3 regions of the Rhodococcus sp. B50 genome follow, and region 1 is predicted to be linked to each of the others. Evidence: riboswitches for the same ligand, from Rfam matches in the RefSeq annotation. Region 1 holds a riboswitch; each other region holds the start of a gene.

Region 1 (9,713 bases):
CGTGCCGCGACTTCGGCAGCCTCGTGCGCCTCGGCCCACAGCGACGCGGTGCCCTGCTCGTCCTTGCGGCCGAACGACTTCACGACGCCGGGTGTCACCGCGACCTCCCAACCGGCGCGACCGAGGGTGGTGTGGTCGATCGTCTGGATCGCCTTGGCCACGTGGAACGGTTCGGTGTGCGTGACGGTGGCCGTGGGGATCAGGCCGATACGTGCGGTGGCGGTGGTCAGGCGTGCCGCGAGGCCGACGGCTTCGAGGCGGCCGCGCACGGTGGTCGAGTCCGAGACGACGCCGAAGGTGTCGGGCAAGAACGCGAAGTCGACGCCGGCACGATCAGCGGCACCGACGAGGTCGGTCCAGTACCGGGCGGTGAACAGTTCTTCGGCGCGTGAATCGTCGCGCCGCCAGGACGAGGGGTGGATGCCGGTGCCGGCGAAGTCGACGGCCAGCAACAATTCTGAACTATCGGACATGGTGGACCTTCCCGGGGATGGCCTCGAGCAACGTCTGCGTGTACTCGTGTTGGGGGTTGTCGAAAATTTCTGTGGTGGAGCCGTATTCGACGACCCGGCCGGCGCGCATCACAGCGACGGTGTCGCTGATCTGCCGGACGACCGCGAGGTCGTGCGAGATGAACAGGTAGCTGAGCCCGAGTTCGGTCTGCAGCGAAGTGAGCAGGTCGAGGATCTGGGCCTGGACGGACACGTCGAGCGCCGAGACGGGTTCGTCGAGGACGAGCAGTTCGGGGTTCAAGGCGATAGCCCGCGCGACGGCCACGCGTTGCCGTTGCCCACCCGACAGTTCGGCGGGTTTGCGGTCCAGATGTGCCGTCGACAGCGCCACCTGATCGAGGAGGCGGGCGACGTGCTCGGCGCGTTCGGCTCTGGTGCCGATATCGAACGCCTCGAGCGGCTCGGCGACGATGTCGCGGATCCTCATTTTCGGGTCGAGCGAGGCGTACGGGTTCTGGTGCACGATCTGCACCCTGCGGCGCAGCGCCCGTAGCGCCCGGCCGCTCAGCGTGGTGATGTCGTCGCCGTCGAATCGCACGGCTCCTGCTGTGGGGGTTTCGAGCCGGATCGCGATGCGCGAGACCGTGGACTTGCCGGAGCCCGACTCCCCTACCAGCGACAGGGTTCCGCCGCGAGGAACGTCGAACGACACCTCGCGCACCGCGTGCAGTGAGGACTTCCGGTCGATGCGGAAAGTCTTCGACACCTTCGACACCGACAGGATCGGAGCGTCCTCTTTCAGGGCGGGTCGCACGGCAGGTTCCGCGAGGCTCGGCGCCGCCGCGATGAGCGACCGCGTGTACTCGTGTTGCGGGTCGGTGAGGACCTGCGCCGCCGGTCCGGTTTCGACCACGCGCCCGCCCTGCATGACGACGATGCGGTCGGCGCGATCCGCCGCGACCCCCAGATCGTGGGTGATGAGCAGCACCGCGGTGCCGGTCTCGGCGATCCGCGCGTCGAGGTGGTCGAGGATGCGGCGCTGCACGGTCACGTCCAGCGCGCTGGTCGGCTCGTCCGCGATGACGAGTTCGGGACGGCACGCGAGGGCGATACCGATGAGCACGCGTTGCCGCTGACCGCCGGACAATTCCTGCGGGTACTGCTTCGCGCGCAGCGCCGGATCGTCGAGTCCGGCCTCCTCCAGGATGCGCAGCGCCTCGATCTTCGCGGTGCGCCGGTCCGCGAGACCGTGGATACGCAACACCTCGGTGATCTGGTCGCCGATGCGGATGACGGGATTGAGCGAGGTCGTCGGGTCCTGCGGGACGAAGCCGATCCGAGCACCGCGGATTCGTTCGAAGGCACGCTCCGACAGGTCGTTCAGCCGTGTGCCGTCGAAGCTCACCGATCCGCCGGTGACGCGACCGGTTCCGGCGAGCAGCCCGATGATCGCGTGCGCCGTTGTGGACTTGCCCGATCCCGATTCGCCGACCACTGCGACGACCTCGCCGCGGGCGACGGTGAGGTCGACGCCGTCCACCGCCACGACGGGTTCACGGAGTGATCCGTATACGACCTGCAGGTCGCGGACCTCGAGCAGGGTCATCGTGCGCTCCTGTCCTCGACGGCGTGCCCGATGCGGTGGGCCGAGAGCACAACGGCGACGATGACCAGGCCCGGAAGGGTCGTCATCCACCAGGCGGCGGCGAGATAGTTGCGGCCTTCCGAGATCAGCGACCCCCATTCGGGTGTCGGCGGTACGGCACCGAAACCGAGGAAGCTCAGCGACGACACGGCCAGCACGGCCATACCGAACTCGACGGCGGCGAGAGCCGCGACGGGCGCGTACGAGTTGCGCAGCACGTGCCGGCGCAGCACGGTGTGCCACCGGACGCCGCACGCGAAGGCCGCTTCGACGTAGAGCGCCTTGCGGACCCGCAGCACTTCCGAGCGCATGACACGCGCGAAGTTCGCGACGAGGCTGACGCCGACGGCAATCGCCACGTTCATCGTGCCGAAGCCGAGGGCGGTGACCAGGGCGAGTGACAGCAGCAGCGCGGGGATGGACAGCAGGACGTCGACCAGGCGCATGAGTGCCGCGTCGAGGGCACCGCCGACCGCGCCGGACAGCAGTCCGATGAGGGAGCCCACCACCAGAGCGATCCCCACCGCGACGAGCGTCGCGGTGAGCGACAGTCCGGCGCCGTGCACGACGCGCGTGTACACGTCGCGGCCGAGATTGTCGGTGCCGAACCAATGTGTGGCGCTCGGTCCCTGCAGCTTCTCGGCGGGCACGCCCTGCAGGGGGTCGCCCGACGCGAACACCGACGGGAACAGGGCGAAACCCCCCGCGAGGAGCAGCACGATCGACGACACGATCAGCACGGCATGGCGGCGCACCACCGTCGCGGCGGACGAGATCCGGATTCTTCTGCGCGAAGGTGCTTCCGGTGACGACGTCACCGGTAGCGCTTCGCGGACGAGTGTGTCAGACACGTGCCTCGACCTCCAGGAGAGTGTCGTCGTGGGTCGGGTCGTCCTCCGTCGCCGTAGCCGTACCGCCGCGGTCGATGCCGTGGGTGATCCGCGGGTCGATGAAGGGGTAGAGCAGGTCGACGGCGAGGTTGACGAGCACGAAGACGGTGGCGGAGAACACGACGATGCCCAGCACCACCGGAATGTCCTGCGCCATCACCGACATCTGGGTCAGGCGTCCGATACCGGCCCGGGAGAAGACGGTCTCGACCACCACGGATCCCGCGAGCAGGTTGCCGACGATGACGCCGGCGATCGTGAAGGCGGGGATGCTCGACAGCTTCAGGGCGTGCCGTGTCTGGATCCGCAGGCGGGAGGCGCCTTTCGCGCGTGCCGCCTCGATGAACGGCTGCCGCCAGGTCGTCTGCAGGCTGGTCGCGAGGACCTGGGCGATCACCGCACCGGTGGGCAGGGCCAGAGTGATCGCGGGCAAGATCACGTGTTCGATGCCCTGATCACCGAAGGCCGGGAACAGTCGCAGCCGGAACGAGAAGAGCTGCAACAGGATCAGGCCCACCCAGAAGGTCGGCACCGCCACGCCCAGCGGCGGCAATGAGAACAGCAGGCTGCGAAGCCACTTGGTCCGGGTGTAGGTCGCAAGGAAGGCGACCGCCGTGCCGGACACCAGAGCGAATACCAGGGCAGTGCCCGCCAGGACGAGGGTGCTCGGCAGGGCGGTGGCGATGGCGTCGGCCACCTGCTGTCCGGTGGAGATCGACATACCGAAGTCACCTCGGACCGCGTTGCTCAGCGCGTTCCAGTACTGCACCGCGACCGGCTGATCGAGTCCGTACCGCGCCTGGAGTTGTTCGATCGCGGCGGCGTCGACCGGTGTTCCGGCGTCGGCGCCGGCGGCGATGGAGACCGGGTCGGAGGGCAGCAGGAACAGGACCGCGAACGACACCGTGAAGGCCGCCCACAGCACCCCCACGGCTTGGAGCACACGGAAACCGAGATAGCGCAGCATGATCTACTCGCTCAGCCAGGTATCGAAGAACTGCAGTCGCGCCGATGCCTCGAACTTCAGGTCGGCAACGTTCGGTCCGGCGCCGATCGCCTGCGACAGTTCGACCGTCGGGATCCACAGCCCGTTGTCGAGGACGAGCTGCTGTGCCTGCTCGATGAGCTCGGCACGTGCGGCAGGATCGGTCGTTGACAGCTGACGGTTCAGCACCTCGTCCAGCTCGGGGACGGGACCGCGCTGGTTCAGATTGCGGCCTTCCAGCCCGAAGGCGGTGCGCAGGATGTCGCCGTCGGCGCGGGTGCTGTTGTAGTAGGACGCCTCGAAGTCGCCGGCATTCTGGCGTGCGGTGTTCTCCGGGGTGGAGACGAGGTCGAGCTGCAGGTCGATTCCGACCGCACGCAGCTGCTGCTGCACCAGTTCGAGAATGGCCTGGTTACCGGCGAAGACCGAGCTGAACAGCACCGGGAAGCTCAGACGTTGCCCGTCCTTGACGCGGATCCCGTCGAGTCCGGGCACCCAGCCGGCCTCGTCGAGGATCTGCTCGGCCTTCTGCGGGTCGTAGGTGACATCGGTGAGTTCGACGTAACCGGGGGTCGCGGACGCGAGGGTGCTGGTCGCCGGGCGGAAGTCCGGTCCGAGCACCGTGTCGACGAGCTCCTGCCGGTTGATCGCCGGGACGATCGCGCTGCGGACTGCCGGGTCGGCGAGGACACCGCGGCTGAGGTTGGGCTGGAATCCGAACGGGATGCCCGGATTCGGAGTGGTGAGGATGCGGCCGCCGGCCCCGTCGATCTGCGGGGCGTCCTGCGGCAGTGCATCCGAGATGACGTCGAGCTGCCCCGAGGCGAGCGATCCGGTGCGGACACCCGATTCGGGGACGATCGTGAACTCGATCCGGTCGAGGTAGGCCTCACCGTCGTGCCCGAATACCTCCGATCCCCACGAGTAGCCCGTACGCTTGACGAGGGTGGCCGACTTGTCCTGCTGGTAGTCCTCGTAAACGAACGGACCGGTGCCCGACAGGTCGCCGGCGCAGCGCTCCTCGGCACTCTCGGCGGTGTCGGCATCGGAGAGCAATCCGAGCTGCACAGTCGCGGTCGCCTGCAGGAAGGGAGCGTTGGGAGCCGAGAAGTTCACCTGGGCCGTGCGGTCGTCGACGACCGTCGTGCCGGTGTACCCGGCGAGGTAACCGACGGCCGACGGTGCCTTCACACCCCCGAGCGTGTTCACGATCGCGTCGAAGTTCTTCTTCACGGACTCCGCGGTGAGCGGGGTGCCGTCGCTGAACGTGACGTCGTCCTTCAGACGGAAGGTGAACTGCGTGCCGTCCTCGTTCGACTCCCAGCTCTCGGCGAGCCAGGGCACGATCTCGCCGGTCGCGGGGTCCTGGTCCGTGAGCGAGTCGACGACCTGCCGGACGACGTAGATGGTCTGGTTGGTGCCGGCCTGTGCCGGATCCGCGCAGGTCGGCGCCTGCGACAGTCCGTAGCGCAGGGTGCCGCCGGGCTGCGGGTCGCCGGTGGGCTCCGAGTTCGCCGCGGCGCCGGTGCCGCACGCGGTCAGCGCTGCTCCCAGTACGGCGGTGGCAGCGGCCGTGACGACGAACCGGGACGCGGAGGAGGACGAGATGGACAACGACGGGCTCCGTGATCTGGACGGGGCTCCGGCGGCATCACCGTGCGGATGCCGCCGAGCGGGAAGTTGTGGGATGCCGTCCTTGGAAGGAACGGGGTTTCAGCGCGAATCTCGACCGCTGCGACACCTGGCGCCGCAGTGCCGGCACAGATCGACATGGAGGCGTTCCCACGCCCCCACCAGGCCTTCGCTCATCATCTTCTCCTCCATCGGTCCCGGCAGTAGCACCCTCACCTGCCCACGGCAGGGGGTTGCTGCGACGTCGTCGAGCCAGGTCTCTCGGTCGCTCTGGATGGTTCGTCACGCGAGGTTACGGAGCCGCGGGGCTCGGGCACACCGTTAATTTCACCGCGATCGAAACGGTTCCGATCCCGCCGACTCGAGCGGTGACGCCTCGCTGTGCGGGATCGTGATGGCCTCGCGGTGCGGAATGGCCGCGCGCAGCGCCGGCACGACCTCCGCTTGGAACAGTTCGAGACTCGCGCGTTGCTCCGCCACCGAGAACCCGCCGCGGTCGGCGGTCACGTGCATGACCTCGTGACCGAACCGCTCGTGATAGCGGAGCACCTTGTCTATCACCTGCTGCGGACTCCCGATGAGTGCGGAGCTGCGTTCGACGAAATCCTCGATGGACTCGAAGACGACGGGAAGGCCGTTCTCCCAGGCGAAATCGAGCCGCTGCTCGAACTGCGGCCGGTAACTTTTGATCGCTTCCTGAGAGGTGGGCGCAACATACAGCCCCGCCGTCCCCGCGCCCACCCGCGCCTCGACGGGATCGTGACCGTAGGCCGCCCAGCGTTCGCGATAGTGGTCGATGAGCTCGGCATACGGCTCGATCGGGTTGGTGACGTTGGCGGAGAAGATCGGATCACCGTACCGCGCTGCGAGATCCACGGATTCGCGACTCGTGGCGCTGCCGTGCCAGATCGCCAGACGCTGCTGCAGCGGCCGCGGCACGGTGACGGCATCGGTGAGCGACGGCCGGAACCGGCCCTCCCAGGTGACCGTCTCGTTCTCCCACAGGGCGCGGAACAGTTCGTATCCTTCGCGATTGCGATCCCACTGATCCTCGGGCGTGACGTGGAACAGGTCGGCCTGGGCGGTGCCGTTGCCTTTGCCGATCATGAGCTGCAGTCGCCCGCCCGACAGGTTGTCGAGCGTGGAGTAGTCCTCGAACGCGCGGACAGGGTCGAGCAGGCTCAAGGTCGTGACGCCGGTCCACAGTTCGAGTGTGCTGGTCCGCGCAGCGATGTTTGCAAGGACGACGGGAGGTGACGACGCGAGGAACGGCCTCTCGTGCCGCTCCCCCACCGCGAATCCTTCGAAGCCGAGCTGTTCGGCGAGCACAGCGGTGTCGACGACCTCGCGGATCCGTTCGGACGGCGAGAGCCATTCCCCCGTCACGGGGTCGGGATGGTGGGTGATGAGACTGAGCAGCAGGAACTTCACGCGGAAGCCACCTTTCGGACCAGGAACTTCTCGAAGGGATGTGGTCCGATCTCCTCGGCAGGCCGCCGGGGGTCGAACAGGGCGGTATACCCGGCCGCGAGATACAACGCGACGGCCTCGGGTTGCCGCCATCCCGTCGTCAGGTAGATGCGGGTGTATCCGCGACGCAGGGCCTCGGCCTCGAGTTCGGCGACCACGATACGGCCGAGACCACGACGTCGATGGTCTTTCGACGTCCAGATCCGCTTGAGTTCGGCGGTGTTCCCGTCGTAGCGCTGGAACGCTCCGCCCGCGACCGGCGCTCCCTCCTCGACGAGGACGAGCAGCGCACCGTGGGGTGGCGCGAACCGGTCCTCCGGGTAGCCGACGAGGCTCTCGTACTGCTCCTCGAAGGAGTGCTCGTAGCGGGTGCTGTACTCGACCGCGAGTTCTTCGAGCAGCGGTGCGGCGAGGGGATCGTCCTGCCGCACCGCTCGGACCTCGAGTCCGCGGGTCCCGCTCACGAGACCACCACCGGTTCCCGCGCGCCGAACCGGAACGGTTCGGGGCTGGTGGCGGTGCCGTCGGCAAGGCCTGCGACGAGCTCCCCGATCGCCGGCGCGAATTTGAATCCGTGACCGGAAAAGCCTGCGGCGACGGTAACGGCCCCTGCGCGGTCGACGACGAAGTTCGAGTCCGGGGTCGTCGTGTACAGGCAGGTGTCCACCCGTGCGCTCTCGGCGTCGACGCCCGGGAGCCAGGCCCGCGCGTAGTCGACGAGCCGGCGGACGCCGTCCGGATCCGCCACGAAGCTACGGCTGTCCGGCTCGACCTGCGGGCCGGTGCCGTGCTCCCCGATCTTGATGCCGTCGACGGAGCCGAGGCCGTAGATGCCCTCCCCGTCGAGTTGCGCGCCGCGGTGGTGGACGAAGCTCGGCCACTGCGCGTCCGTGAGCGGGACGAAGTGCGCCGGTTGCTCCTGCGTCGTACGCAGGGCCGGCAGGCGGGGTGTCGTGCCGCTGCCCGCCCCGTCGAGGACGGCACGCGTCCATGCTCCCGCCGCGACGACGACGTGCCTCGCCGTGACCACCTCGGTGTCGAGCACGATCTCGACGCCGCGATCGGTCTCGCAGACGGTGCGGGCCGGGGTGGTGTGCCGAATGTCCGCACCGGCCTGTGCCGCAGCGTGCTGCAACGCGGCCACAGAGCGGTCGGCGTGCAGGCGCCCGGCGTCGGGGTGGTGCAGCACCGTGGTGTCGAACCTGATGCCGGGCCAGCGACGCTGTGCCTCGGTCGGCTCGAGGACGGTGTGCGCGATGCCGAGCTGGAGTAGTGTCGTCGCCTTGGTGTGGACTGCCGTCGGTAGACCGTGGTCGACGGCGCCGGTGAGTTCGAGGAGCCGGTTGCCCGTGGCCTCCTCGAGCCGCCGCCAGAGCGGCAGGGCGCGGGCGGCGAGGGTGGTGTAGAACTTCCCGTCGTAGGCCTGCCGGTAGATGCGGGAACTGCCGTGCGAGGCACCGCGATGGTGCCCGTGTTCGAACTGTTCGAGCAGGACCACCGTGCGGCCACGTGCGGCGAGTCGCCATGCCGCCGCGGAGCCGATGACACCGCCACCGACCACCACGACGTCGACGAGCTTGTTGACGCGAGTCATGCTGTCCTCCTGTCGCTTCCGGCCTAGGACGTCTTGGGCAGGCCGGGCGGGTTGATGCGCGAGACTTCGATTGCCTCGTTGCTGATGCCCCACCGCTCGAGAATCTCTGCGTAGGCGCCGTTCTCGATGAGGTGGTTGATTGCCTCGTTGATCGCCCGGATCAGCCCGTTGTCCTTCTTCGTCAGCACCGCGATCTCACCCTGCAGGTCGAGACCCGCACCCGAGAACGTGCCGGCGATCTCCGTCTCACCGGCCTGCAGGACGTGGAACGCCGAGGTCGGGTTCGGGCCGACATAGGCATCGATGCGACCGGAGCCGAGCGCGAGGTAGTAGTCGACGGCGTTCTGGTAGTAGAGAATCTCCGCGGGTTCGAGCCCGGCGGCGACGTTCTTCTCGTTCCACTCGACGAGCAGCGCCTCCTGGTTGGTCCCGGAGCCGACACCGATCGTAAGGCCCGCAATGTCCTCGGGCCCGTCGAAGGTGATGCCGCTGTCCTTGCCGACCTCGACGGCAAGGCTGTCGAGACGGTAGGTAGCGAAGTCGTACTTCTCCTTGCGTTCTTCGGTGACGGTCACGTTGGAGATGAACACGTCGGCCTCACCGGAGTCGACGCGGACGAAGTTCTGCGCCCAGTCGGCGGCGGTGAGTTCGATGTCCAGATCGAGCACGTTCCCGATGAGATGGGCGAAGTCGGTCTCGGATCCGATGATCGTCGTGTCGTCGTCGGCGTAGAAGCGCAACGGCGGTGCGGTACCGGCCGATCCGGTGACGACGAGTGTGCCGCGGTCGCGAATCTCCTGGGGAACCTTGGCGGCGATCTCCTCGACCGGGTCGGTGGTGATGCGGTTCTGGTCCGCGGTGAGGTTGTAACCGGCCGTGGTGGCGGCGTCGGTGTCGGTTCCGGCATCTGCGTCGGAACTGCAGGCCGCGACACCCAGGAGAGCGACGGCGGTCAGGATCGAGGTCAGCAGGCGGACCCGGCGGGAGGAAGCGAACATCGTTACCTTCTCGAATGCGGTGGTGGGGCGGAAAATCAGAGAACACG
Region 2 (9,713 bases), 1.6 Mb from region 1:
AGCAGCACCGGTCGGTCGTCGCGGTGCTCGTCGAGTGCCCGGTAGCGGGCGGCACGCGCGGCGGCCTCGAGCCCTCCCCCGCCGGTGACGTCCACCGCGGCCACCGCGACGGTGGCGCAGCCGCGGACCCGGGCGAACTCCGCGGCACGCGCGGCGACGGCCTCGGAGCCCGGCTGGAGACGATGGTCGACGACGACGGCGTGCACCGCGCCCGCTTCCGCCACGGCGGCGGCGGTCAGGGCGGCGGAATCGGCTCCACCCGACAGCGCGACGGTCACCTCGCCGGCCGGGTGCGCGCCCAGCCAGGCCCGCACGGCGAGTCGCACTTCGTGGATCGCCGGGGTCTCGGGCAGCAGCGGACGATCGGCCGACGGTGATGCCACGATCAGCTCAGTACCCGCGCGATCCACGCGTCGGGATGGTCGATCTCCGTCAGGGTGGGCAGGGCTTCCGGTCCGGACCACACCGCGTTGAAGTCGTCCATGCCGACCTTCGCGACGACGGCGTCGACGAACTTCTTGCCGTGCACGTACTGCGCCATCTTGGCGTCCATGCCGAGGACGAGCCGGATCAGGCGATGGACGGGGCTGCTGTTGCGGTGCCGGCGGTTGTCGAACGCCCGCCGGATCCGCGCGACCGACGGGACCACGGCCGGGCCGACACCGTCCATCACGTGATCGGCGTGCCCTTCGAGGAGTGTTCCCAGCGCGAGGATCCGATCGAACGATTCGCGTTGCGACTGTGCCTGCAGGGCACGCACCACACCGAGCATCCCCCGCTCCGACATCGGCTTCTCGCCGGGAACGCGCAGGTCCTTCACCGCCGACACCACGCGGGTCGCGACGTCACCCATCGGTTCCTCGACGGCGGTCGCGAGGTCGGCGGCGGCATCGCGCATCAGTTCCGCCATCCACGGTGCCTGCGCGAACTGCACGCGGTGGGTCACCTCGTGCAGGCACACCCACAGCCGGAAATCGGTGGGTGGCACCTTCAGGGCACGTTCGACCGCGACGACGTTGGGCGCGACGAGCAGCAACGAGCGGGAGAACGGATCGTATTGCCCCAGCACCGCAGACGACAGGTAGGCCAGCATGGCGCCTGCCTGCGCACCCGCCGGTTTGCCGACCCAGCGCCGGGTACCGCCCGGCTCCACGCCCGGCGCCGCGGTGAGGTCGGCCATGGACGCTGCGGCCGCGCGCACCCATCCCGGACGGTCGACGACCCGCGCCGGCGGCGGCGCGGTCCCGTCGTCGAGTCGCGTGTGCTCGCGCACGGGCCCCTCGGCGCGTGCGGCAGCCGAGAACAGTTCGTCCTGCACCGCGTCGCGCGTGTACTGCGACATGGCAGGTTCGGAGCGGGTGAGCCGCACGCCGACCCCGGCCGCGAACGACCAGTCGATCGCGTCGCCGAGAGCCCGCTCCTTGCCGGTCATCGGCAGCCGCACTCGCGAAGCACCGACGCCACGGCGTCGAGGGCGGGCCGGGCCTCACCCGGAGACCTGCCGTTGGAGAGCAGAGCGAACGACAGCACACGCCCATCGGAGTCGACGACGTATCCGGCGAGTCCGTTGACCTCGCTCAGCGTGCCGGTCTTCGCCCGCACCCATCCGGCTCCGGCACGCGTCGTGGTGCCGTAGCGGTCGGCGAGTGTGCCGGTCGCTCCGGCGACGGGAAGATAGTCGAGCATGGGCCGCAGCTCCGTCCTGTTCGGTCCGGCCGCCTCGGAGATCACGCGATCGAGCGTACGAGCGGGGATCCGGTTCTCGACCGAGAGCCCGCTGACGTCGCGCAACGTCACCCCGGCGACGTCCAGACCCGCTTGTTGCAGGGTACCGGTCACAGCCTTCGTGGTGCCCTCGAACGAGTGCTCGTTGCCGGTCGCGACAGCGACCTCCCGTCCGATGGTCTCTGCGAGGACGTTGTCGGATCGGCGCAGCATCTGGCCGAGTCGCACGGTGAGCGGCGCCGACTGGACCGATGCCATGGGCGCCGCACCAGGCGAGGCGGATCCGGGTACGACTCGCGCGGGGTCGGCACCGAGCGCCGTCGCCAGTGCACGACCGGCGTCCAATGCGGGCGTAGCACTGCGAGGAGATTCGTCCTCGAGCGGACGCAACCGGCCGCCGTCGAGCATCACCGGTTCGATGGGCGCGACGTAGCCATCGCCGACGTCTTGGGGGAACCAGCCCGGTGCGAGCGGAGCCCCGCTGTACAGGCTCGTGTCGACGAGGACCGTTTCGACGGTCGCGCCGCCGCGGCGGATCTGTTCGACGAGGTCGGCGATGCGGGGACCACCCGGATAGAAGCTCTCCTCGCCGGGCGGCAATGCCGACAGCGTGGGGTCGCCCCCGGCGATCAGGACGATCTCCCCCGGCTTCGAACCCTCGACGACGCGCGTGGTGATCCGATGATCGGACGGCAGCACGAGCATTGCGGCCGCGGCGGTGAGGATCTTCGTCGTCGAGGCCGGGATCAGAGCGCGATCGGAATCCTTCGACCACAGCACCGTGCCGGTCGTGGCGTCGCTGATCGACCCGGTGAAATCACCGAGTCCGGGATTGTTCACGGCTTGGTCGAGAGCCGACGCCAGCAGACCCCGATCGGGGATCGGAGCGTCGGGCGAGACCGCGGCGACTGCAGGGGTCGCGACGACCGGTGCCGGTGCGGGGAGCACGACCGCGCCGGCGGACGCCCGCACGTCGTAGATCGCGAAGGTGCCGCCGACGACCAGAGCGAGGAAACCCGCTCCCCAGATCCCGAAGAGGATCTTCATGTTCCGCCGTCGCCTGGTTGCCAGTGAACCCTGCTTCTTGTTGCCGCCCTGCCCCGTCAACACGCCTCCGCTGCATCCTGCACACACTGTCGACCAGCTACCCGCACTTCCCGCTGCCGGCCGCACACTGCTGTGACGCACTCGGGGCCCGGTACCTGCACCTCCAGCCTAGCGCCGCGACCGTTATCCTCTCTGCGGACCATCACCGCAGATACGGATGTCGTATCCGCCGGAAAACACCGACGAAGTGAGGCAAGGCGTGGAGTTCGAGGTCACCATCGAGATCCCCAAGGGACAGCGGAACAAGTACGAGGTCGATCACGAGACCGGACGCGTCAAGCTCGATCGTTACCTGTACACCTCGTTCGGCTACCCCGCCGATTACGGCTACATCGAGAACACCCTCGGTGAGGACGGCGATCCGCTCGACTGCATGGTGCTGCTGCCCGAGTCGGTGTTCCCCGGCGTGCTGGTCGACGCCCGCCCGATCGGCATGTTCAAGATGGTCGACGAGGCCGGTGGCGACGACAAGATCCTGGCCGTCCCGGCCGGCGACCCGCGCTGGGATCACGTCCAGGACATCAGCGACGTCTCGCAGTTCGAGCTCGACGCGATCAAGCACTTCTTCGTCCACTACAAGGACCTCGAGCCGGGCAAGCACGTCGAGGCCGCCGACTGGGTCGGTCGCGCCGAGGCCGAGGCCGAGGTGACCGCGTCGATCGAGCGCCTGAAGAACAACGGCGGGCACTGACACCGAGCCTGCAACGCAGATCCCCCGGACGATCGCATCGTCCGGGGGATCTGTCGTATGCGGGACCTACTCCCCCTTGAACTGCGGCGGGCGCTTCTCGAAGACGGCGGTGATCGCCTCGGTGAGGTCCTCCGAGGGCAGGAACGCCGCGTTCCACGCCGCGACGTAACGAAGACTGTCGTCGACCTGCGGCGAGCGGGTGTGGTCGAGGACGTTCTTGATGCCCTGGACCACGAGCGGCGGGTTCGCGGCGATCTCCGCGGCGGTCGCGTGGGCCGCGGCGAGCACTGCGTCCGCATCGTCGAAGACGTCGTTGACGAGTCCGATCTTCTCGGCGCGGGCGGCGTCGATGTCCTTGCCGGTGAGTGCGAGTTCGCGGACGTGACCGTCGCCGATGATGAGCGGGAGCCGGGCAAGGGTGCCGACGTCGGCGACCATTCCGACCTTGACCTCGCGGACGCTGAACTTGGCGTCGGCGCTCGCGTAGCGGATGTCGGCGGCGGAGATCAGGTCGACCGCTCCGCCGATGCACCAGCCCTGGACCGCGGCGACGATCGGCTTGCGGCAGTCGGCGACGGCCGTGACGGCCGCCTGCATGCTCTTGATCATCGCGTGGAAGTCCGTGCGCGGCTTCGCGAGTGCCTTGCCGGAGACGACGGCGCCGAGACTGCCGCCCATGGCGACGAGGTCCAGCCCGTAGGAGAAGTTCCTGCCGGCACCGGCAAGGACGACAGCGCGGACGTCGGGGTCGGCGTCGAGTTCGCCGAAGAGGACGGGCAGTTCCGCCCAGAAGTCGGGGCCCATGGCGTTGCCCTTGCCGGGGCCGATGAGCGTGACCTGTGCGACGTGATCCTTGCGTTCGACGGTGAACGCTTTCCAAGGCGAGTGATCGGACATTACTGAAGAGTAACTTGTGGATCACCGGATCGCATCGGCACCGTCCGATCCGGGATCACGGAAGCCCGCACATCGCGCGGCGATTTTCCTACTCTTGATCCATGACCAGGTCGCTGCATCCGAACGCCCACCGCGTGTCGGACACCCTCATCGCCCGCGGCCATCACGGTCTGATCGTCCAGCAACCGGAGACCGTGCACACCGCCGAGCAGGCCGCCGCCGCGGTCGGTGTCGAGGTGGGCGCCATCGTGAAGTCGCTCGTCTTCCTGCTCGACGACGACCCGATCCTGCTCCTCGTGTCCGGCGCGCACCGCGTGTCGGTCGAACGGACCGGCGAGCGTCTGGGCGGCGAGCTCGTGCCGGCCTCCCCCGACCTGGTCACGGAGGTCACCGGTCAACCGCTCGGCGGCGTCGCACCGCTCGGTCATCCGACGAACCTGCCCACCTACATCGACCGTGCGCTGCAGCACTACCCGGATCTGTGGGCCTCGGGTGGATGTCCGAACACCCTGTTCCGTACCGTCTATTCCGAGCTGATGCGCATCACCGCGGCGATCGACGTCGACGTGGACTGAGACCGTCCGGCTACCGGTACCGTCGGCACCTCCACCCGGGTACACTCTCCGTCGTGACAGTCCGAGCGTGGAGCCGCAGGCATGTCGACCTGTGCCGTACCCGCTCGTGCCTCTGTGCGTTCTGAGATCCGCACCATCCCTTCCTCTTTCCCGGTGCCGCGCAGTTGCGGGTAGTTGTCCGCCCGGCGCCGCCCACCTTCCGACCAGCGGAGACCTTCCATGACCACGTCCTCCCTCGAGGGCCCGGCCGACAGCTCGGTCGATTCGCCCGAACTCGTTCTCATCGTGCAAATCTCGGACACCAACGCCGGATCGGCGGGCGATCTCGCCGCCCTCGCCGATGCCCTACGGGAGACCGCCCTCGATCTGCTCCCGGGCGCGCGCACCCACACCCTCCTCAGCCCCGGCCCGACCCCTCTGGTGATCGATCTGCCGGCCCGCGGACTGGTGCTCGACAATCAGCGGGTCGAATTGAGCCACAGCGAATTCGAGATTCTCGCCCATCTGGTTCGCCGGCCCCGCGTCGCCGTGTCCCGCGCGGCGCTGCGGCCGCTCGGGGCGGGATACTCCGAGAACGACGATCTCGACGCCGACCGGGGCAACCGTAGTATCGACGTCCACGTCTCCCGGATCCGTTCCAAGCTGGGACGTTTCAGCAACATCATCACCACCGTTCGCGGGTCGGGCTACCGTTTCGATCCCGATCCGCGCGTGCACGTGGTCGAAGCACTCGATCGCCGCACGGCGTGAACACGAAGGAGGGGCAGGAGTCGAAACTCCTACCCCTCCTTCGTGATACGAAGCGATTCCGAGCGGTGTCAGGACGCACGCACCGACGCCCGGGCACCCTCGCCGAACCGGCGCAGGACCTCGACGACGGTCGGCGAGACCTCGATCAGGCCGCGCGACTGCAACCACGGCAGCGTTCCGTCGACGAGATGCTCGACGGTGAACGACGCGGCGAGCGGGATCAGCGTGACACCGTCGGCGACCTGCACGGCGTGGATGTCGGCGATCAATCCTGCGAGGCCGTGGGGTGTTCCGACGTACGACAGCGTGCCGGCCTCCCCGCGGGTGGATTCCGGACGAGCGCGTCGGGTGCGCGCGGTGCGGGCATCGGACGCGAGAACGACCTCGACGTCGACGAGCACGGTGACCGAGTCGGGGTCGCGACCCTCCTCGACGGCCTCCGCGCGAATGCGGTCGCGCAGTTTCCCGGCCTCGCGCAGGTCTGCGGCACGCACCCGCACGACGTTGGATGCATCGGCACTGAGGTCGAGCGGCGGATCACCGGCGCGCCCCAGAGTCAGGTCGGCCCAGTAGTCAGGTCCGGAGTGACCGGTGAGTTCGACGGCGACACGCAATGGCCTGATAGCGGCGGCCTCGACGACGGCCGGATCCGCGGAGGCCGGGGCTGCAGAGATGGATGCGACGGACATCGGATACCTCTCGGTACGGGCCGCGGAGCGGCACGAGGAGATCGGCCTGGAGGCCGGAAGGCTGTGAGGGAGAAGACTTTCAGTCCGGACAGATTCCCGATGCCGTACGGCAGAGGTCGACATGGCGACGGCACCAGCGTGCCGCAGCGATCGCCCTCGTCCGTTCCATGCGAATTACCCTACTTATCCTGTGGGGAATTGTCGACCGCTACACGCACGGCGACGCGTCGCCGTCGGTCGCTCCGAGGCCGGGACGCGTCTCCGGCGAGGGGTTCCACACGCCGTCGGTCTTCGCGTGCACCCACGACGGCCCGTTCACGACCAGCGACCGGAGCGCTCCGAGGAGCCGCTCGACGTCGTCGGACGAGCTGCCGAGTCCGAGCGACGCCCGGACGGCACCGCCGGCGCGACCGACCCGCGCGAGCAGCGGGTGGGCGCAGAAACGTCCGTCGCGGACGCCGATGCCGTGCTCGGCGGACAGATAGGAGGCCACGTGACCGGGCTCGTAGGCCTCGATCGTGAAGGTGACGATTCCGACGCTGTCGGCCGAATCGTTCCACAGCCGAAGCACTTCCACTCCGTCGATGGCCTCCAGACCGTCGATGAGCAGGGAGCACAGGGACTCCTCGTGACGGGTCACCGCGTCGGAGTCGAAACCGGCAAGCGCATCGCATGCGGCGGCGAGGGCGGCGACACCGAGCACGTTGGGGGTGCCGGCCTCGTGACGCGCAGGGGCGCAGGCCCATTCGGTGTGGTCGAGGCGCACCTCGCGGACCGCACCGCCTCCGGCGAGGTACGGGTCGGCGGCGTCGAGCCAGTCGCGGCGGCCGACGAGCACTCCCGCACCGAACGGCGCGTACAGCTTGTGGCCGGAGAACGCGAGGTAGTCCACGCCGAGCGACTCGAGGTCGACGCGGCGATGGGGCACGAGCTGCGCGCCGTCGACGAGGATCCGCGCACCGGAGGCGTGGGCGAGTTCGGCGAGCTCGGCGATGGGCAGCACCTCGCCGGTGACGTTGGAAGCACCCGTGACGGCGAGCAGAGCCGCGGGGGCACGCTGGAGTTCGACCGCGAGGCGCCACACCGTCTCCGCGACCGTGTCGGCCGCCTCGACGATGCGAGAGTTCTTCCACGGCAGCAGGTTCGCGTGATGCTCGATGTCGAGCACGACGACATCGCCGGACACGGCACTCGCGAGTAGATTCAGCGAATCGGTGGTGTTGCGCGTGAAGACGACGACCTGGTCGTCGTCCGCACCGACGAAGCGCGACACGGAGGTACGAGCGTCCTCGTAGGCGGTGGTGCTGATCCGCGAGGCGTATCCGGCGCCGCGGTGCACGCTCGCATAGAAGGGCAACAGTTCCGTGATGCGGTCGGTGACGACGGACAGTGCCGGTGCGCTCGCCGCGTAGTCGAAGTTCGCGTAGGTGCAGGTACCGCCCTGGACGAGCGGAACCTGCGAATCACAGCCGGAAACGGTGGCGAACGGAGCGATGCAGGTGGTGGCGGCTACAGCAGTCATGACAAATCCCTCGTGTACTCAGGGACCCGCCGGTGACGCCTACGACGGAGAGTTCTCGTCGCCGGCAGAGTCCGCGCTTGCCGTGTCCGGTGGTGGATTCACGGCCCGGTCGTCACCCGGAGCACCCCACCGCGGTTGGAGGGTTGCCGACCAGCTAGCCGGGGCTTGACGCTGGTACTCATGACCTGGCGAAGACAATGACAGGACGATCGAGCCGTGTCAACCCGTATCGCACGACGCCGACACACGTTCCGCGCACCGAACGTTCACCTGTTGTCCACCCGGACGTGAGATAACCGGAAGATCCATCGAGCAGAAGGACCCGCGGAGTTGCCAGCCATATCCTCGACCCCCGTCGGCCGGTCCCCCATTCCGGACGAATTCCTCCGCGCGTCGCACGCTCCACCTGCACGCACCCTCGTCGACCTGCTGCGGAGCGCCGCCGAGGCACATCCGGACGCCCCCGCCGTCGACGACGGCACCACGGTCCTCGAATACGCCGAACTCGTCGAGGCGGTGATCGCCGGTGCCTATGCACTGAACGATGCGGGTGTCGGCGCCGGCGACAGGGTCGGTGTGCGCATGACGTCCGGGCGCACCGATCTGTATGTGACGATTCTCTCGATTCTCGCCGCGGGCGCCGCATACGTGCCCGTCGACGCGGACGACCCCGACGAGCGCGCCGAGCTCGTCTTCTCGGAAGCACGGGTCACCGCCATCGTCACCGACGAGGGCATCGGGCCGGGCACGGCCGCCCCGTCGGGCACCCCGGCCGTGCGGGGGCCGCACCTCGACGACGACGCGTGGATCATCTTCACCTCGGGTTCGACCGGGACACCGAAGGGTGTCGCCGTCACCCACCGCAACGCGGCGGCCTTCGTCGACGCGGAGGCTCGGATGTTCTGCCGGGCGGCGCCGCTCGGACCCGGCGACCGGGTCCTGGCCGGGTTGTCGGTGGCCTTCGACGCGTCGTGCGAGGAGATGTGGCTCGCTTGGCGGCACGGCGCCTGCCTGGTTCCGGCACCCCGCGCGCTCGTCCGCTCCGGCATGGATCTCGGACCGTGGCTCGTCTCGCGCAACATCAACGTCGTCTCCACCGTGCCCACGCTCGCGGCGATGTGGCCGGCCGAAGCACTCGAGGCGGTGCGCCTGCTCATCTTCGGCGGCGAAGCCTGCCCACCCGATCTCGTGGAGCGTCTCGCCGTTCCGGGACGGGAGGTGTGGAACACCTACGGTCCCACCGAGGCCACGGTCGTGGCCTGCGCTTCGCTGATGGACGGCACCGGGCCGGTCCGTATCGGCCTTCCCCTCGACGGCTGGGATCTCGCCGTGGTGGACGCCGAGGGCAACCCCGTCGAAGAGGGCGCGACCGGCGAACTCGTCATCGGCGGCGTCGGTCTCGCGCGTTATCTCGATCCGGCGAAGGATGCCGAGAAGTACGCTCCCATGCCCACGCTCGGCTGGGAGCGCGCCTATCGCAGCGGCGATCTCGTCACCCTCGACCGCTCCGGACTGCTGTTCCAGGGGCGCGCCGACGACCAGGTCAAGATCGGTGGCCGCCGCATCGAACTCGGCGAGGTCGACAACGCGCTGCAGAACCTGCCCGGCGTGGCCGGCGGTGCGTGTGCGGTGCGCAAGACGGCCGCCGGACACTCGATCCTCGTGGGGTACATCGCCTCCACCGATCCGGACTTCGACATCGCGTCCGCCCACGACCTGCTGTCCGAGCAACTCCCCGCCGCACTCGTCCCGCGACT
Region 3 (9,713 bases), 4.8 Mb from region 1:
CGTCGGTGTTCCGCACCGAGGAGACGTTGACGCAGGCGCTCAACGACATCCACGAGCTGAAGAAGCGCTACAAGGAGATCACCGTCCACGACAAGGGCAAGCGCTACAACAGCGACCTGCTCGAGGCCGTGGAGCTCGGCTTCCTCCTCGAAATGGCCGAGGTGACGGTCGTCGGCGCCCTGAACCGCAAGGAATCGCGCGGCGGCCACGCCCGCGAGGACTACCCGAAGCGCGACGACGAGAACTTCCTCCGGCACACCATGGCGTACAAGGTGGGCGAGGACCTGATCTCCGACATTCGCCTGGACTACAAGCCGGTGGTCCAGACCCGGTACGAGCCCATGGAGCGTAAGTACTGATGACTACCATCGAGAAGACCGACGCAGGCGCTTCGACCCTGCCGCCCGTGCCCGAGGGCGCGACGATGGTCACCCTCAAGATCGCTCGGTTCAACCCGGAGGACGACAAGGGCCAGCACTGGGATTCGTTCCAGGTTCCGGCGCTGCCGTCCGACCGTCTGCTCAACCTGCTGGGCTACGTCAAGGGTTACCTCGACGGCACGCTCACCTTCCGCCGCAGCTGCGCGCACGGCGTGTGCGGCTCCGACGCGATGCGTGTCAACGGCGTCAACCGTCTGGCCTGCAAGATCCTCATGAAGGATCTGCTGGACAAGAACGGCAAGGACGTCACGATCACGATCGAGCCGATCCGTGGCCTGCCGGTCGAGAAGGACCTCGTCGTCGACATGGAGCCCTTCTTCGACGCGTACCGCGCCGTGAAGCCGTTCCTCATGACCACCGGAAACGAGCCGACTCGCGAGCGCATCCAGTCGCAGGCCGACCGTGCCCGGTTCGACGACACCACCAAGTGCATCCTGTGCGCGTGCTGCACCACGTCGTGCCCGGTGTACTGGAGCGACGGCAGCTACTTCGGCCCCGCCGCGATCGTCAACGCGCACCGGTTCATCTTCGATTCGCGTGACGAGGGTGCTTCGGAGCGTCTGGACATCCTCAACGACAAGGAAGGTGTGTGGCGCTGCCGCACCACCTTCAACTGCACCGACGCGTGCCCCCGTGGCATCCAGGTGACGAAGGCGATCCAGGAGGTCAAGCGCGCGCTCATGTTCGCTCGCTGATCACCTCGCACGTGAGCAGGCCCGCCCCTTCGGGGACGGGCCTGCTCTCGTCTGTGCTCACTCCCCGAGGACCCGGCGGAGCCGCGCCCTTCGAGGGAACGGTGATACCTACGCCGGTCAGCGGCCGCGCTCGAACAGGAAGCCGGCCAGCCACCCGACCGCGAAGATGACGACGAGCACCAGCCACAGCGGCGCCTGGAGCGAGATCCAGAAGAGATCGATGCTCGTACTGTTCCGGTTCTGGAGGACGAACAGCGCGGCGAGCAGCACCAGAACGGCCGCGAACACTCTGCGCGGAGTCATCCGGAACGAGCGTCGGGGCGTGGCGGATTGCGTCTGTTTTCCCACGCTTTCCATCGTCGTCCGCCCACGGGACGAGCGACACCCCGAATCGGGGTTTTCACCCCGGAAGTTCGCTCACTTCCGCCGGAGTCGCCGTCCGGCCAGGAGACCACCGAGCAGACCCGCACCCAGGAGAGCGGCGCCGCGGCGCGCGTCGAGGCCCTCGTGTACTTCGAGACGGGGCGTGATGACCGCTCCTGTGGGCGCGGGATGGTGAGCGAGCGCCAGGCTCGCCCGTGACGTCGCTGCGAACGCGGTGCAGATGAGCACCAGACGCGCTGTGAGGTTCCCGAACACGAGGATGCCGAGGATGGGACCGAAGGCGACGCCCGCCGGCCCGTTGAGCACGCGTTCGAGGTAGAGCGAACCGGTCTGCTTGAGCAGTTCGAAACCGATCCCGGCGATCACACCCGCAACGAGCGCACTTCGGAACGGAACGGGTTCCCGGGGCAGGCGCGCGATCACCCAGGTGAACACGAGGCTCGAGGCGGCGGTGGCCATGACCAGCGCCAACACCCGCAGTCCCACACCGATGCCGATGAGGTTCTCCATGTTGAACAGCTCCACGAGCCGGTGCGCGACCGGACCGCTACTGAGCGCCGACAGCGCCAACGACACAGCCATCGCGAGTCCGAGACTCACGAGAGCCCCGCCGTCGCGCAGCTTGACCACGAAGAAGTTGCCCTTGTCGCGCGGATGTTCCCACATGGCCGTGAGGGCCTCGCGCAGATTCGTGATCCAGCCCAGGCCCGCATACGACGCGGTGAGCAGGCCGATGAGACCGACCGCGCCACGGGATTCGATCGCCGAGTCGATCAGGCTCTGTACGGTGCCGCCGAGCTGACCGGGAATGTTCTCGGAGATGACCTGCTGGATCTGATCGAGCAGTTCGGGTCGTCCGGCGAGTACGAAGCCGGCCACCGAGAACACGAGCATGATGATGGGGACGACGGCCAGCACCGTGAAGTAGGTCAGACCGGCCGCGTAGTAGTCGCCCTTGTTGTCCTGGTACCGCACACCGGCCCGGAGGATGCGGTCGAGCACCGGATGTGCCGCCCGCTGACGATCGAGAAATCCCGGCTTCTCGTCGGGTTCGCCGGCCATCCGGGTGCTCCTTCGTCTATGTCCGCGGCAGAAAACCCACCTTGTCATAGACCTGAGCCAAGGTGCGGGACGCGACCTCACGGGCACGGTCCGCGCCGCCCGCGAGGATACGGTTCAGCTCGGCGGGATCGGTGAGGTATTCGTCGACCTTCGCGCGGATCGGGGTGACGAACTCGGTGAGCACCTCGGCGGTGTCGGCCTTGAGATCGCCGTAGCCCTTGCCCTCGTAACCGGCGACGAGTTCGTCGACGCTGCGGCCGGACAGCGCCGACTGGATGGTGAGCAGGTTCGACACGCCGGGCTTGTTCTCGCGGTCGAAGCGGATCTCGCGCTCGTTGTCGGTGACCGCCGAGCGAATCTTCTTCGCCGAGACCTTCGGATCGTCGAGCAGGTTGATCAGGCCCGCGTCGGTCGCCGCGGACTTGCTCATCTTCGACGTCGGATCCTGCAGGTCGTAGATCTTCGCGGTCTCCTTCACGATCATCGGTTCGGGGACGACGAAAGTCTTACCGAAGCGGGAGTTGAAGCGCTGCGCAAGATCTCGCGTGAGTTCGAGGTGCTGACGCTGGTCCTCCCCCACCGGCACGTGGCTGGCGCGGTAGAGCAGGATGTCGGCGGCCATGAGGATCGGATAGGTGAACAGGCCGACTCCGGCGTGCTCGGTGCCCTGCTTGGCCGACTTGTCCTTGAACTGGGTCATCCGGCTGGCCTCACCGAAACCGGTGATGCAGCTCAGGACCCAGGCGAGCTCGGCGTGCTCGGGCACCTGGCTCTGCACGAACAGGACGGACTTCTCCGGATCGATACCGATGGCGAGCAACTGCGCCACCGAGACGAGCACGCGCTTGCGCAGCAGCTTCGGCTCGTGCGGAACGGTGATCGCGTGCAGGTCGGGGATGAAATAGAAGGCGTCGTTCTCGTCCTGCGCCGGAACCCACTGTGCCAGCGCCCCGAGGAAATTCCCGAGATGGAACGAATCCGAGGTGGGCTGGATGCCGGACAGCACACGGGGGCGGGCCTTCGGCTTCGTGGCGTTCTGTTCTGCAGTGCTCGACATGCCGTCGATGATTTCACGCAGGCCGCGCCGCGCTGCGACCGAGGTGGGCACTTCTGCGGCATGCCGCAGAAGCGATCAGCGATCGAAGGCCACCGTCACCGGCGCGTGGTCGGACCAGCGCTGGTCGTAGCTCGCTGCACGTTCGACGCGGGCCTCGGTCGCGCGGGCCGCCAGAGCCGGGGTCACGAGGTGGTAGTCGATGCGCCAGCCGGCGTCGGTGTCGAATGCCTTGCCGCGGTACGACCACCACGAATAGGGACCTGCGACGTCGCCGTGGAGTGTGCGCACCACGTCGTGCCAACCCGCCTCGAGGAGGTCGCCGACCCAGGCGCGTTCCTCGGGCAGGAAGCCGGACTTCTTGACGTTGCCCTTCCAGTTCTTGATGTCCCGTTCGCTGGGGGCGATGTTCCAGTCGCCGCACACCACCATGTCGCGGCCCGCGGCCGTCGCCGCGGCGTACCGCTCGGCGAGGTAGGTCGCGAAGCTCTTCATGAAGTGTTCCTTCTCGTCCTGCTTCGGGGTCTGCGCTTCCCCGGTCGGCAGGTAGAGGCTTCCGACCGTCACGTCGCCGAAGTCGGCTTCGATGTAGCGACCGGCCGACGCGAACTCGTCGACGTCGAAGCCGACCCGCACGGCATCCGCCGGTACGCGCGAGAGGATCGCAACCCCGGCGCGACCCTTGGCCGAGGACTCCGCGCCGACGCAGTGCCAGCCGGCCTCGAGTGCCGGGGCGATGGCGGCGTGGAACTGCTTCTCGGTGGCGCGCACCTCCTGCAGGCACACGATGTCGGCGGCCGACGAGGCGAGCCAGTCGACGAGACCCTTGGCTGCGGCGGCGCGCACGCCGTTGACGTTCACGGTGGTGATGACGAGAGGCACCGGGTCACCGTAGCGGACATCGGCGACGCGGCTGCGCCACCGTGGGAAGTCCCCGCCGTCGTCACCTCCGGTTCGCCGGACCGGAGTGGGAGACGGTGCGCGCCCGCACCATCAGATGACGGAGCGGTGGGACGGACCCCTCGGGGCGACCGGCTCTCCGGCCACCGTCGCTGTCGGCGCGCCGCAGCCGATAACGCTCGCGCAGCAGCGCGGCACGCAACGTGGCGGTGACACCGGGAAATCGACCCCGCCCGCCGATCCCGATCGTGCCGGCGAGGAGGACGGCCGCCGGCAGGAGGATCCAGGCGTACAGGACGGCGGCGGACGCGATCGCTTCGGCGACGGCGACCTCGTCGAGCGCGGCCCAGACGATTCCCGCGCCGACCACGACGTAGAGGGTGCCGCCCAGGGCCGCGGCCAGGACCGCACCGACGTACCGGCGGAGCAACCAGCAGCGGACCGTCCACAGCACGAGCACGACCGCGGTGAACATCGTGATCGCCGAGGTCACCACCACGAAGGTGACGTCCGAGGAATCCAGCGCGGGTCCGCCGCCCCGCTCCTCGTCGAACACCATGATCATGAGCAATCCCGTCGCCACCGTGACGACTGCCAGAAGGACGAGTTCGACGGCGAGCGCCGCGAAGGGGTGGGCGGATGCCCGCGAGTCGCGCGGCCGGAGTCTCGCCGCCGTGGCGAGCAGTTCGCGTCGGCGCAGCAGCGAGGCCTCCCGGCGCAGCAGGCGACGGGCACCGACACCGCGCTGGGTCGCGAGGAACAGATCCTGGCTGAGCACCACGATCACGAACACCGCGGGGAACAGCAGCAGCGCCGCCAGATCGACGGAATGCGGGAGGCCGTCGAGCAGCGCTGCGACGAAAGCCATCGTCGCCCCCACCCCGAATACCGACCCGCACAGTTCCAGGTGTTCGAGGCGCAGGGCCTCGGTCGCGCGGGGCGCACCGTCGGAGGTGACGGCCGGCCCGAGCGACCAGGCGATGAGATTGAGCGCGATGACGAGGGCGGCGAGCACCCCGAGAACGGCGGCGGCCTCACCCATCGTGAGGGTGGTGAGCACGCCGCTACGCACCGGCGTGGACCGGTCGTAGGCGATTTCGTCGGTGCGGCGGGCGATCGCGTGGATCATGTTCGGGGCGAGGGCGACCGGCAGATAGGCCAGCGCCGAGCCGAACATCAGCGTCCATACCCGGGTCCAGAACCGCCGGCGGGCATGCGCCCCGCCGCGACCTTCGGAATCGGTGGCAGTGGTGGTCACGGCCGTACCTCCTCCCGGGCCCTACGACGGTGATGCGACTGACAGTGGTACACGGAACGGTAGCGCGTGCCCGGAACGCTCGGGAAACACGAACACGGGACGCCCGGTGCGGGCGTCCCGTGTTCGTGCTGTCGAGAAGAGAGCGGAAGGTCAGGCGCGAGCCTTCTGCAGGTTCTCGTCGAGTGCGCCGAGGAACTCCTCGGTGGTCAGCCAGGACTGCTCCGGGCCGACCAGCAGAGCGAGGTCCTTGGTCATCTGTCCGCTCTCGACGGTCTTGATGACGACGTCCTCGAGCTGCTGCGCGAACTCGATCACCTCGGGGGTGTTGTCCAGCTTGCCGCGATGCTCGAGGCCACGGGTCCAGGCGAAGATCGATGCGATCGGGTTGGTCGACGTCGGCTTGCCCTGCTGGTGCTGGCGGTAGTGCCGCGTGACGGTGCCGTGTGCGGCCTCCGCCTCGACGGTCTTGCCGTCCGGGGTCATCAGGACGGAGGTCATCAGGCCCAGCGAACCGTAGCCCTGGGCGACGGTGTCGGACTGGACGTCGCCGTCGTAGTTCTTGCAGGCCCAGACGTAGCCGCCCTCCCACTTGAGGGACGACGCGACCATGTCGTCGATGAGGCGGTGCTCGTAGGTGAGTCCGGCGGCGTCGAACTCCGCCTTGAACTCTTCCTCGTAGATCCGCTGGAACTCGTCCTTGAACATGCCGTCGTAGGCCTTCAGGATCGTGTTCTTGGTCGACAGGTAGACCGGGTAGTTGCGCTGCAGGCCGTACGAGAGCGAGGCGCGCGCGAAGTCCTGGATGGACTTCTTGTAGTTGTACATACCCATGACGACGCCGCCGTCCTCGGGGATCTGGCAGACCTCGTGCTGGATCGGCTCGCTGCCGTCCTCCGGCGTGAAGGTGATGGTGACGGTACCCGGGCGGTCGACCTTGAAGTCGGTGGCGCGGTACTGGTCACCGAACGCGTGGCGGCCGACGATGACCGGCTTGGTCCAGCCCGGAACCAGACGCGGCACGTTCGAGATGATGATGGGCGCACGGAAGATGGTGCCGCCGAGGATGTTACGGATGGTGCCGTTGGGCGACCGCCACATCTTCTTCAGACCGAACTCTTCGACGCGCGCTTCGTCGGGAGTGATGGTGGCGCACTTGACACCGACGTTGTGCTTCTTGATGGCGTTCGCCGCGTCGATCGTCACCTGATCATCGGTGGCGTCGCGGTGTTCCACGCCGAGGTCGTAGTACTCGAGATCCACGTCCAGGTACGGGTGGATCAGCTTGTCTTTGATGAACTGCCAGATGATGCGGGTCATCTCGTCGCCGTCGAGCTCGACGACCTTACCCTCAACCTTGATCTTGGACATATGCGCTTCGTGTCCTCCTAGGACGTTTCTGTGGTCCCCAATCGACCGCACTTTGTGGGTGCGATCGCCGTCGGCTCGCTATGCGCGAGCATGGCCGTGTCCACGTCCTGGACCCCGGCCAAACATGACAAGCGTACTGCTATTCGCGGCGTCCGCAAAGCGCCTCGTCTTACCCTCCAGCCTTACCGACCGGTAACTTTCATGCTGGTCAGGGCTGTTCAGAGGGTGCATAAGACCCTGCGCCGGAGAGTCGCTAGACTGCCGGGATAGTCATGAGTGCCAGCGTCAAGCCCCGGCTTGCTGGCCGGCAACCCTCCGACCGGGGTGGGGTGCTCCGGGTGAGGACACGGTCGGCGGGACCCCGCCGACAAGCCTGCTGCCGGGAGGATTGACATGATGATGTGCTGTCGCACGCAAACCACGATCGAACCTCCCACCACCGCCGGAAGGACACGATGACCGACATCCGCAGCCGGCGCTGCCACCCCTCCCCGAGCGTCGAGGCGGTCACCTCTTGACGGCGGGCACCGAGCGTCGTCGCGTCGAACTGCCCCCGGCGGACGGACGCCTCGAAACCATCGACATCGGAGATCTCGCCCTCGAGAGCGGTGAGACACTGCCGAACGTCACGATCGCTATGCAGAGGTGGGGTGAGCTGTCCCCCGCCCGCGACAACGTTGTGCTCGTCGAACACGCCCTCACCGGCGACTCGCACGTCACCGGCCCCGCCGGCCCGGATCATCCGTCCCCCGGGTGGTGGTCGGGCATGGTCGGCCCCGGTGCCCCCATCGACACCGATCGCTGGTGTGTCGTCTCGACCAACATCCTCGGCGGTTGCCGCGGAACCACCGGTCCCGGCAGCGCCGCACCCGACGGCAAGGCGTGGGGTTCCCGCTTCCCTCTGATCACCGTGCGCGATCAGGTGGCCGCCGAAGTGACCCTGCTCGACAAGCTCGGCATCGACGTTCTCGCGGCCGTGACCGGGGGCTCGATGGGCGGCATGCGCACCCTCGAATGGATCATCACCCATCCCGAGCGCGTACGGGCGTCGCTCGTCCTCGCTACCGGCGCCCGCGCCACTGCCGACCAGATCGGCACCCAGAGCGCGCAGATGACGGCCATCACGGCCGACCCCGACTGGCAGGGCGGCGACTACTACGGCACGGGGCGGCGCCCCGAAGCCGGACTTGCCATCGCCCGGACCATCGCGCACCTCACCTACCGGACCGAACTCGAGCTCGACACACGCTTCGGGAATCTCCCCCAGGACGGTGAGGATCCGTGGCGGGGCGGCCGGTACGCCGTGCAGAGCTATCTCGAGCACCAGGCGCGCAAACTCGTCGCGCGCTTCGATCCCGGTACCTACGTGTTGTTGTCCGACGTGATGAACCGGCACGACGTCGGGCGCGGACGCGGCGGTGTCGAAGCCGCACTCGGGTCCACCCCGGTGCCGACGATCGTCGCCGGCGTCGATTCCGACCGGCTGTATCCGCTGCGCCTGCAGCAGGAGATCGCCGATCTCCTCCCGGGATCGGACGAGCTGCGTGTACTCGTCTCGCGCGACGGACACGACGGCTTCCTCACCGAGGCCGACGAGGTCGCCAAGCTCCTCGCCGAGCTGATGAAACTCGCCGAGGGTTAGTCGGTCCCCAGCGGGTCGATCGACGCGGCGAGCGCCACCACGATGCCGCCGACAACCATCATCGACGCGACATCGAATCCCTTGCTGCGTACCGCGAGGACACCGACCTTGTCCTCGTCGAGAACCCAGCGGAACAGGCCGGCGAGGATCGTCGCGCCGCCGAAGACGAACGCTCCGCGTCGCCATCGGTCGGCGATCACCAGGATCACCGCTGCCGCGATCACCAGGGTGACCGCGAGCAGCGGCAGGTTCAGACGCGTGAATCGCAGAGCCTGAGCCATCTCGTCTCCCGGGGTGTCGACCCGTTACCGGGCGGCGAGCTGCTCGGCCCGCTCCACGACGTTACTCAGAAGGAATGCACGGGTGAGCGGGCCGACACCGCCGGGGTTCGGAGACACGAAGCCCGCGACCTCACGCATGTCCGCGGCGACGTCGCCGCGCAGTCCGTCCTCGGTGCGGGAGACACCCACGTCCAGCACCGCAGCGCCGGGCTTGACCATGTCGGCCGTCACGAGGCCGGGCACACCCGCGGCCGCGACGATGATGTCGGCGCGACGCACCTCGGCGGCGAGATCGCGGGTACCGGTGTGGCAGAGAGTGACCGTCGCGTTCTCCGAGCGACGGGTCAGGAGCAGCCCGATCGGGCGACCGACGGTGACTCCACGGCCGACCACCACCACGTGCGCACCGGCGATCTCCACGTCGTAGCGGCGCAGCAGGTGGATGATGCCGCGCGGCGTGCACGGCAGCGGGGCCTCCTTGCCGAGGACCAGACGGCCGAGGTTGACCGGGTGCAGACCGTCGGCGTCCTTGCCCGGATCCATACGCTCGAGCGCCGCGTTCTCGTCGAGATGCTTCGGCAGCGGGAGCTGGACGATGTAACCGGTGCAGGCGGGATCGGCGTTGAGCT

The links. Region 1 has a riboswitch for S-adenosylmethionine ahead of GON09_RS22935 (ABC transporter substrate-binding protein). Riboswitches for the same ligand answer to the same signal wherever they lie in the genome.
Region 2: it holds a riboswitch for S-adenosylmethionine, as region 1 does, so the genes downstream of both, GON09_RS15565 (aminotransferase class V-fold PLP-dependent enzyme) here and GON09_RS22935 (ABC transporter substrate-binding protein) in region 1, are expected to answer to the same signal.
Region 3: it holds a riboswitch for S-adenosylmethionine, as region 1 does, so the genes downstream of both, metX (homoserine O-acetyltransferase MetX) here and GON09_RS22935 (ABC transporter substrate-binding protein) in region 1, are expected to answer to the same signal.

Annotation. Positions count from the first base shown of each region.
Region 1 is NZ_WPAG02000002.1:4,925,134-4,934,846, reverse strand. It holds gene GON09_RS22955 (LLM class flavin-dependent oxidoreductase) at 1-473, opposite strand, end outside; gene GON09_RS22950 (dipeptide ABC transporter ATP-binding protein) at 463-2,058, opposite strand; gene GON09_RS22945 (ABC transporter permease) at 2,055-2,879, opposite strand; gene GON09_RS22940 (ABC transporter permease) at 2,941-3,954, opposite strand; gene GON09_RS22935 (ABC transporter substrate-binding protein) at 3,958-5,586, opposite strand; SAM riboswitch class I at 5,790-5,885, opposite strand; gene GON09_RS22930 (LLM class flavin-dependent oxidoreductase) at 5,932-7,035, opposite strand; gene GON09_RS22925 (GNAT family N-acetyltransferase) at 7,032-7,538, opposite strand; gene GON09_RS22920 (FAD-dependent oxidoreductase) at 7,535-8,668, opposite strand; gene GON09_RS22915 (ABC transporter substrate-binding protein) at 8,692-9,666, opposite strand; gene GON09_RS22910 (amino acid ABC transporter ATP-binding protein) at 9,702-9,713, opposite strand, start outside.
Region 2 is NZ_WPAG02000002.1:3,283,035-3,292,747, forward strand. It holds gene tilS (tRNA lysidine(34) synthetase TilS) at 1-410, opposite strand, end outside; gene GON09_RS15530 (zinc-dependent metalloprotease) at 386-1,432, opposite strand; gene dacB (D-alanyl-D-alanine carboxypeptidase/D-alanyl-D-alanine endopeptidase) at 1,429-2,772, opposite strand; gene GON09_RS15540 (inorganic diphosphatase) at 3,032-3,523, shown strand; gene GON09_RS15545 (crotonase/enoyl-CoA hydratase family protein) at 3,590-4,420, opposite strand; gene GON09_RS15550 (YbaK/EbsC family protein) at 4,522-4,995, shown strand; gene GON09_RS15555 (winged helix-turn-helix domain-containing protein) at 5,215-5,745, shown strand; gene GON09_RS15560 (hypothetical protein) at 5,814-6,434, opposite strand; gene GON09_RS15565 (aminotransferase class V-fold PLP-dependent enzyme) at 6,643-7,956, opposite strand; SAM riboswitch class IV at 8,025-8,142, opposite strand; gene GON09_RS15570 (Pls/PosA family non-ribosomal peptide synthetase) at 8,287-9,713, shown strand, end outside.
Region 3 is NZ_WPAG02000002.1:122,424-132,136, reverse strand. It holds gene sdhA (succinate dehydrogenase flavoprotein subunit) at 1-359, shown strand, start outside; gene GON09_RS00885 (succinate dehydrogenase iron-sulfur subunit) at 359-1,135, shown strand; gene GON09_RS00880 (LapA family protein) at 1,253-1,438, opposite strand; gene GON09_RS00875 (YhjD/YihY/BrkB family envelope integrity protein) at 1,553-2,581, opposite strand; gene trpS (tryptophan--tRNA ligase) at 2,598-3,638, opposite strand; gene GON09_RS00865 (exodeoxyribonuclease III) at 3,714-4,517, opposite strand; gene GON09_RS00860 (hypothetical protein) at 4,579-5,793, opposite strand; gene GON09_RS00855 (NADP-dependent isocitrate dehydrogenase) at 5,944-7,161, opposite strand; SAM riboswitch class IV at 7,430-7,541, shown strand; gene metX (homoserine O-acetyltransferase MetX) at 7,676-8,803, shown strand; gene GON09_RS00845 (DUF3017 domain-containing protein) at 8,800-9,084, opposite strand; gene GON09_RS00840 (bifunctional methylenetetrahydrofolate dehydrogenase/methenyltetrahydrofolate cyclohydrolase) at 9,109-9,713, opposite strand, start outside.